DNA from 2 places in the Rhizobium sp. 01T437 genome. Region 1 is predicted to be linked to the other one. Evidence: predicted binding sites of a transcription regulator. Region 1 holds the regulator's gene; the other holds the start of a gene.

Region 1 (4,566 bases):
CAAGCGCCGGCAATCAGCGACAGGCGTGCGGCATTGGAGAAGGTGACTTTGCCGGCGCCCTCGCCGACCGTCACAACGGAATTGGTAGTGGAGCTCATGATGTTTCCTCGAAAGCGAAGAGCACGCCCTGACCGGGCGCGGGCTTCACCAGAATACGGTTGCCCTTGCGTGTATAGGTCACCCCGTTAGCAGCCAAATGCGCTTCTGTCACGGCCAGATCGCCAACGGCAAAGAGGATTGCCCGGCCGCGCAGGCCGCGATCGATATTCGGCGTCGCCAGATCGAAATAGGCCTCCAGCCCCTGCGGGGTCATCAGGCTGATCTTTGCGTTTCCAGTGGGGACCTCCAGCCCGAAACTCGTGACATCAGCAGAAGCGGCTTTTACCGCCGAGCCAACGAACTCGCCGAAGGCTGTCGGGTCAGGGGCTCCGAGCGCGATCTCGGCAATGCCTGTCACGCCGTTGGCGTGGGTCTCCAGCACGTTGCGATCGGTTGGAAGCGGGTTGATGCGCTCGACAGCGAAGAGAAAGAAATCCGGTGCCCGGAGGTCGGCAGCGAAGGCAAGCCGGAAGCCGGCGATGCTTTCCGTGCCATCCGGCATTTTCACTGGGCGTTCGAACTGTAGCACAGAACCAGCACTGATGCTGCCCTTCACGAATCGAGCATGTTCATGCTTCGCATCCGCTGTCGCGAAGGCGATGGCGGACAGTCCCTCGCTACCGCAGCGGAAGCGGAAAGCCTGATTGCGGGCCGTGAAGACATTGCCCTCACGTGCCGTCTCCTCGCTCTCCTCGACGCTCGCGACACCGAGCGGCTCAAGATAGGTTTTGTCGGCAAAGAAAACGCAGGCATTCTCCGTGCCGAAGGGGTGGCGGGCATCGGGCGCGACGGTAAAGCCCAGCTTGCCCAGCCTTTCGCGGGCTAGGTCGATATCGGTAACCGGCAAAACGAGATGATCGATCGGAAGCGTGTCTTGGCTCATCGGTTCTTCTCCCAGCAATCACAAGGAGATGTGCTTCAGCAAGCCTCGTGAAGCAAGGCCAGACAGGCCTAAGGGCGATAAAAATCAAATTCTCGACAGATTGAACAGAAGTTTTACGAAAATTTAGCTACTTGCGGAACACATATGGAACATATAGTGTCCGTTCTGGATTTGTTTCAAGACTGGGGTTAGACGCCATGCTCACGCGCAAACAACAGGAACTCCTTCTTTTCATTCATGAAAGGATGAAGGAGTCAGGCGTTCCACCGTCTTTCGACGAGATGAAGGACGCACTGGATCTGGCCTCGAAATCGGGTATTCACCGGCTGATCACGGCGCTCGAAGAACGCGGCTTCATTCGCCGGCTTCCGAACCGGGCGCGCGCGCTCGAAGTCATCAAACTGCCGGAAGCCTACAGCCCGAGCCTGCAGCCTCGGCGCGGCTTTTCGCCGAGCGTCATCGAGGGCAGCCTCGGCAAGCCCCAGCCCGTAGCACCTCCTGCCTCGGCAAAGCCAGCACCTGCTGCCGATAACGGCAATGCGGTCTCCGTTCCCGTCATGGGCCGCATCGCCGCCGGTGTTCCCATCTCGGCAATCCAGAACAATACGCATGACATCACCGTTCCCGCCGATATGCTCGGCTCCGGTGAACATTATGCGCTCGAAGTTCGCGGCGACTCGATGATCGAAGCCGGCATCTTCGATGGCGACACGGTCATCATCCGCAATGGCAGCACGGCCAATCCGGGTGATATTGTCGTCGCACTCGTCGATGACGAGGAAGCAACGCTCAAGCGCTTCCGCCGCAAGGGCGCATCGATTGCGCTCGAGGCTGCAAACCCCGCTTACGAGACCCGCATTTTCCCGCCGGATCGCGTCAAGGTCCAGGGCAAGCTCGTCGGTCTCATTCGCCGCTATCACTGACCGGTGACAGATTGGCGTCTGCGAATGTGTTGCTGCGCCAATTATAGGCGCGGTGGCGTATCCAGGGTCGCCCCAATGTGTCGAATGCGGTTGCGACCTCAACTCCCTTATCAGTGAATCGAAGTTCGACAGAACCTGTCTTGCGCAGCGTCTCGCCGGTAAAGAGCAGCGCGCCGGAACGACAACGGTCGAAGCGCAATCGGACAGGGGTCACGACAATATCAGCCGTATCGCAAGCTGGCCCGAGATAGGCAGCATTGTCGATGACAGTCAGTTTCTTTCCGTTACCGAGCAAAGTGGTGCACCAGGCGCCCTTCAGGCAGGAGAAGCGTGACGGCGGGCCGACGGCGACTGCCTGTCTCATTGCCGCTCCGGCTTCATTCCGTTGATCGGGTGACAGTTGCAGTCTTTTGCCATCAGGCGCAGTGGGCGCCTTGGCAGTTTGGAGCATAACCGGCTTCCGATGCTCTTCGATGGCAAGTGCCCTATGCCATTGTTCGAAGATGAAGGCGGGCGGCTTTTCACGGTTCGAAGCCATCGCCTCTGCATCGATTATAGCGACCAGACCGCCATCTTCGGAGATGGCGATGTCGGGCATCGCCTCTGACGGAAGCAGTACAATAGCGAGCGTCGAGACCGCGATAATTGCCGTTCCCATGTGCCGCAGCCGGGTTCTGAGCAGGGTCAGCAGCAGAAATCCGAAAACGGCGGTCGGGAAATACCAGCCGGGCAAGCGGCCTACATCTATGTTGCCGCCCCACCCCGCTACTGCCTTTGCGATGGTGATCACCAGATCAAGCCCGAAGCCTACCACCGGCCATAGCCAGCCGTCCAGACCAAACGGCATCAGCAGCATTGCCAGCATCCCGGCCGGCATGACGATGAAGGTGATGACCGGCATGGCCGCGAGATTTGCCGGCAGGCCATAGGCAGTCAGCCGGTGGAAATGCTCGATCGAAAACAGCGCCGTCGAGAAACCACCGATCAGCGACGTCAGGAAAACGCCACCGAAGAAGCCACCAACCATGAAAAAGGGCTTCATGATCGGCAGCTTGGCAAAGGCATTCTCCCGCATCGGCCGCCCCTTCCAGAGGTCGTATCCGGCGACCAGGGCAAGCGTTGCAGCAAAGGACATCTGGAAACTCGGCCCCAGCACCTCCGATGGCGAGACCCCGAGGATCACGAGAGCGGATAGCGCCACGTTTCTGAGACTGATCGACGGCCGGTCGAAGAAGACCGCAACCAGCATAATCGCCATCATGATGAAGGCGCGTTCGGCGGAGACGGCAAAACCCGAGATCAGATAGTAGGCCGTCACCGCAGCGAGCGCGCCGGCCGCCGCGATCTTCTTGATCGGCCATGCCTGGGCAATACCGGGAAAAAGACTGAGGATGACACGCAGGCCGACAAAGAAGATGCCGGCGGAGAGCGCCATATTGAGGCCGGAGATCGCGATGATATGCGCAAGGCCGGATTGCCGCAGCGCCTCCGTCGTTTCATCCGAGATCGCCCGTCTCTCATCGGTGACAAGGGAGGCGGCAAAGGCCCCGGTGTCGCCGGGCAGCGTGGAGCGGATCCGATCGCCAATGCCGCTTCTCAGGCGGTAAAGCCACTCCAGGGTGGTCTCACCGACCGAGCCAGCTTGCTCCGGCTGTTCTGCAACCCTCTTCGGTGCTCCATAGAAGAAGCCGTTGGCACCAATGCCGTCAAAATAGGCATTGAAGGCAAAATCATTGAGGTGGGGGAGTGCTGGTCCTGCCGGAGGCGTGAGACGCGCCCTGCCCTCGATGACGTCGCCGAGTTCGAACGGCTGGGTGGCCCCGCGGACCAGCACGGAGATGCGTTCGGGCGGACGCTTGATCTCAGGAGCATCCGTGCCGGTGACGTCAAGAATATAACGCCAGCGCCCTTGGCCATCGCCTTCTCGGCGTTCGATCCGGCCGGACACCGTTCTCGTTACGGCTGAATCGAGGATCAGGGTCTTTGCCCGCCATGTTTCGATCTGCGCGGAGAGCATTCCACCGGCAAAAAGAAACAGAGCAAGCAGCGTCGCCCGCAGTTTCGTCCGGGCATAACCGCAGAGCGCAACGGCAATAAGGAGAACAAGCAGGCAGAGACCGAGCGACACGGCCGGAAAGTCCGAGGCCGCCAGAAACCAGGTCGCGGCACCCGCACCAAGGAAGACCGGCGAGAAGAGGAGGAGGCGACCGTGGCCGGCCTCTTCGGCGGCCATACGCATCGACGACCCGACGTATCGTTTCGCAACAGTCACCAATCGCCATCGAAATGGGATCGCAACCTGCGTACGAGCCGATTGCGTCATAATGGCGCGCGGGGCAATGCCAGCAAAATCCATCTTTTGATCAATGGATTGCTCTTGTCGTTCTCTTGTCTCTAACCCCGCCATAATCGCCTGGACCCGCCCCCGGATACTGGCAGAATGCAACCTGAAATCAAAACGAGCAAACAATAATCGATTGAAATAAGAGGAAAATTCACAGGAGCGAAAATCCAGTCAAATCATGGTGTTCTGATATGCATTTAGCTCATCGCTGCAGTGCCTAAAAGATGATGCCGCGATGCACAAAATGGCATCACGGTAACTTGGCATTAGCTTCCCGATCATATAGCTATCGCTGAGGACGCTTAACTCTTATGGCG
Region 2 (4,566 bases), on a different contig from region 1:
CCATCGAGGCTCTTGCGAACCTGCGTGCAGGAAGTTCCTCGGCGGATGTGGACGCCCTCCTGCTTGACCTCTCGGCTCATCCGGGCGAGGGAAGATTGCAGGCAAATGCTGCATTGATCGACCGCGCCTTCCACTTCAACAGCGTCGAGGAGATAGTCTCGGCGCTCGCGAAGGAAGAGGGCGAGTTCGCCGCCGAGACCCGCCGCGTGATTCTGACACGTTCACCGACCAGCCTAAAGCTGGCGCTGCGCTTGTTGCGAGCCGGGCGTCAAAGCCGTACGCTCGGCGAATGCCTTGCCCGGGAGCTCGGCGCCTGTATGCAAATCCTGCTTGGTCACGATTTCTATGAGGGCGTACGCGCGGCCGTGGTCGACAAGGACCGTAATCCGAAATGGTCGCCAGCGACAATCGCTCTGGTAAACGATGAGATGATCAGCCGCTTCTTCGAGCCTGCCAAACCGCCGCTCGCGCTCTAACCTTTTATTTTAGCGCAATTCGGGACAGAAAACCGCTTCGCACTTTTCCTGGAATCGCTTAGCGCCACATGCCGCGCATACGCGCGCCGACATCGATACGCACTTGCCGCGCCTGCTGGGCGGCTGCCGTATCGGTCTTGACCTGCGGCCAGCCGCAGACCTCGAAGAATTGCAACAGCGTGGCTGGAATGAAGCGGCTGCGCGACGCATAGACATGCCGGTCGCCCTGCGAATTCTGCCCATAGGTGAAGAAACGCTGTGGTACGACGAGATCGAGGCTGTCCTTGGCGCGGGTCATCGCTACATAGAGTAATCGCCGCTCCTCCTCGATTTCCGCCGTCGTGCCGACTGCGAGATCCGAGGGGATGCAGCCGTCGATGACGTTCAGCATGAAGACCTTGGTCCATTCCTGCCCCTTGGCCGAATGGATGGTCGAGAGGATGAGATAGTCCTCGTCGAGCAGCGGCACGCCCGCCTGATCCGAAGTCGCATCGGGCGGATCGAGCGTGAGCTCCGTCAGGAAGCGCTCACGCGAGGCATAACCACCGGCGATCTGCTCGAGTTGCACGAGATCGGCAAGCCGCGCGCTCGCATCCTCATGCAGCCGTTCCAGATGCGGCTCATACCATCGCCGTACCAGCTCGATCTCGGCAGGCCAGCCGGCCTTGCCGGTTTTCAGCTCCCGCATGGTGGAAACGAAGGAGGTCCAGTCCTCGCCCGAGCGCGGCGGTGCGGGCATGACGGCAAGCGCTGCCATCGGGCTCGCATCCTCGGCCATCTGGTCCAACACCTTCTGCGCGGTGGAAGGGCCAACACCTGGAAGGATCTGCATCAGCCGGAAACCAGCCACTCGGTCGCGCGGGTTCTGGGCGAAGCGAAGCGCTGCCAGCATGTCCTTCACATGCGCACTGTCGAGGAATTTCAGCCCACCAAACTTCACGAAAGGAATGTTGCGGCGGGTGAGTTCCACCTCAAGTGGGCCGCTGTGATGCGAGGCGCGGAAGAGCACGGCCTGGCTTTTCAGCTTCACGCCCTCCTCGCGATTGTCGAGAACCTTGTCGGCCACATAGCGCGCCTGATCGTTCTCGTCGCGCACCGTCACCAGCCGTGGCCGTTCCGGCGATTCCCGCTCCGTCCAGAGGTTCTTGGTGAAACGCTCGGAAGCAAGGTCGATCACCGCGTTGGCGGCGGCAAGGATCGGCTGCGTCGAACGGTAGTTGCGGTCGAGCGTGACGATATTGGCAGCCGGGCTGAAGGACGCCGGAAAATCGAGAATGTTGCGCACTGTGGCCGCGCGGAAGGAATAGATCGACTGCGCATCGTCGCCGACAACGGTCAGGCCCTGGCCATCAGGCTTGAGGGCAAGCAGGATCGAAGACTGAAGCCTGTTGGTGTCCTGATACTCGTCAACGAGCACATGGTCGAAGCGGCTGCCAATATCCTCGGCGATCATGGGTTCGGCCACCATCTGTGCCCAGTAGAGCAGCAGGTCGTCGTAATCGAGCACATTCTGGCTCTGTTTCGACTCGACATAACAGGCAAAAAGCTCGCGAAGCTGCTTTTCCCAGGTGGCGCACCAGGGGAAGGCGTCGCGCAGCACCAGCGGCAGTTCCGTTTCGGAGTTTACGGCACGCGAATAGATGGCAAGGCAGGTGCCCTTCGTCGGAAACCGGCTTTCCGTCTTGGAGAAGCCGAGATCGTGGCGCATGAGGTTCATCAGGTCGGCGCTGTCTTCCCGGTCATGGATGGAAAAGGCCGGGTCGATGCCGATCTGCTCGGCATAGTCGCGCAAGAGTCGCGCGCCGATACCGTGAAACGTGCCGCTCCAGGCGAGCGCATCCGCCATGATGCCGGAATTTTTGCCGAGAACCTCGCCGCAGATACGTTCGACGCGCCGGCCCATTTCGGCAGCCGCCCGGCGCGAAAAGGTCATCAGCAGGATACGGCGCGGATCGGCACCCTTGAGAATGAGGTGCGCAACACGATGCGCGAGCGTATTGGTCTTGCCTGATCCGGCCCCGGCGATGACCAACAGCGGCCCGGCCACATGGCTGCCGTCTGTGAGTGTGCCGTGCTCCACGGCCATGCGTTGCTGGGGATTGAGTCTTTCGAGATACATCCAGCCGTCCGGTTGGGCTTCGCGGGAGAATCAGCGCCTGCGAATAAAATCAGATGTTCCTTGGATGTTCTCGATTGGCGCCGCTGTCAAGCAGGCGTAGGTCGCCATGCACTATTACGGAAAGTCCGGCACAATCTGGCGCCGCACCAGCTTCAGGCTGCGGTCGGGCTGGAGAATATAGGTTTCGTAGACGCGCTGGCCCTGCTGATCGTAGAAGTCGTTGTGGACGGCACTGCCGATCGGCGATTTCGTCAGCTTCGTGCGCGGCGGCCCGCCATAGGTGATGCTGCCGGGAATGGGCTCCAGCGCAGGCGCGTCCGCGGCGGAACAGCCTGCCAGCAGAGGTGCGGCCAGAAGGGTCGTGGCAAGAAGTGCGGGCACCAGCGCTTTCATCATTATTTTCCTCGGCCGCAATTGCATGGGCTTCTGCCGATGGCGCCGGCAGGGACGGGAGTATCGGAGCACCACCATCGCGGCGACTATGCATCCAGCCGGCTGCGTATGGCAACAAACGTCGTCTTCTTGCGTTAAATCCCCATTAGCCAATGTCAGGAACGGTCATGGTGCCGCGGTTTCATAGCTCGCCACTCCACAAGGAAGCCTGGATGAAGGGCCACAATACGGCCGCTATGCGTGCGTCCGTGGAAAGCGCCCTGCATGCCGCAGCCGATGTCGATGCGACCGAAATCATCGTCTCCACTATTGGCCCCTCCGTCATACTCGAAGGTTTCGTAAGCCAATGGGGTGATAGTGAGCGGGCCCTGGCAATAGCCGAGGACATTGTCGGAAGCGGTTACGTGCATTGCCGCCTGCTGGTGAGATAAATCGCGATCCGCAACAGGAATTTCCAAGGAACCAACCCCCTGTCCCGCGTGTTGAAGAGCGGATTTCAATACTGGAGACAATAATGCAAACGCTTATACGCCTGTGGGCCACGGCCCTTCTTCTGGGATGCGGTGCCTTTGCCGGCTCCGCCTATGCCTCACTTGAAACCGACATGAGTTATTCGGCCCTGCCGAAAGACGAAATAGCGCTGAACGAATATACCAGCGCCGCCGTCTGCAAGCCCGCCGAACCGCATTACCTGCCGTCCTTCATCCGTGCTGCAGATGGCACAATCATCGGTGTAGGATATATTCAGGTGGAGGATGAGGATACTTCGGATTGCTGATCGAATATTCGAAGTTTCTTTCGGACGAGGCTCGTCTGCAGTCTCCCGCAGAGGGTGACGAGCCTCTAACCATCATCATGATGGCTGGCGTCGTTCTATTGATGAACAGATGAATGGCGCAACGTCTTTCGAGGCAAAGCCCTGCGCGAGCTCCGTGCAAGGTTAAGTGAAAATTAAGCATTGCTTCGTTTCGGAACAGATCGGACTTTTATTGTCCGATACCGCCGCCGAAAGCTTAATGCACTTTAAGCTTTGCTTCCTCGGCCGCCGCCATAAACTCCGCGCGGGCCTCTTCGACAGTCTTTCTTCCATCGAGTGCGGCGCGGCAGGCGCTGCGTGCCTTGAGATATTTCAATCCGCGCACGGCAGGCCAGAGATCGGTCAGGCAGGTCAGCGCGTCAAACGGTCCGTTAACCGTGCGTGCTCCCGCCTCTTCGAAACCTACCTTGATCGGACTATTCCATCGTTCAGTTGCCATCGACGCTCCTCCAGCATGTCTCGATAGAAACATTGAATGAAGCCTTCGGGTTCCTCCGCAAAGGCTTCAGAATGCTAATATTCTAGCGAGATTTTTGCCGGCAGCAATGGCGCCGATTGGCGCGGGGGATAATGCTAAAGGAGAAAACTGGTGCTGCCGAGTGGCATTGAACCACCGACCTCACCCTTACCAAGGGTTTCCGCTAGATCGCGCAAGCGATTGCCAGCCTTGAGGTATTGCCCTTGGGAATATTGGACTGCACGGATTTTGCACATTTTTCACCTATGCAGTCTTAGCGCTGGCAGCCATCTCTTTTTGGTTC

The links. Region 1 encodes LexA, which represses DNA repair genes until DNA is damaged. Its sites were predicted from a motif close to TGTTCNNNNTGTGTTCNG; they were not measured.
Region 2: the regulator LexA is predicted to act here: its motif matches at 2,650-2,667, upstream of AC1DM5_RS13395 (ATP-dependent helicase).

What each region holds. Positions count from the first base shown of each region.
Region 1 covers NZ_JBFTPM010000001.1:602,246-606,811, forward strand. The annotation lists gene kdsA (3-deoxy-8-phosphooctulonate synthase) at 1-98, opposite strand, end outside; gene AC1DM5_RS03080 (VOC family protein) at 95-982, opposite strand; gene lexA (transcriptional repressor LexA) at 1,180-1,905, shown strand; gene AC1DM5_RS03090 (ComEC/Rec2 family competence protein) at 1,886-4,261, opposite strand.
Region 2 covers NZ_JBFTPM010000006.1:66,746-71,311, reverse strand. The annotation lists gene AC1DM5_RS13400 (enoyl-CoA hydratase/isomerase family protein) at 1-476, shown strand, start outside; gene AC1DM5_RS13395 (ATP-dependent helicase) at 535-2,595, opposite strand; gene AC1DM5_RS13390 (hypothetical protein) at 2,710-2,988, opposite strand; gene AC1DM5_RS13385 (BON domain-containing protein) at 3,201-3,419, shown strand; gene AC1DM5_RS13380 (hypothetical protein) at 3,503-3,766, shown strand; gene AC1DM5_RS13375 (DUF982 domain-containing protein) at 4,002-4,244, opposite strand.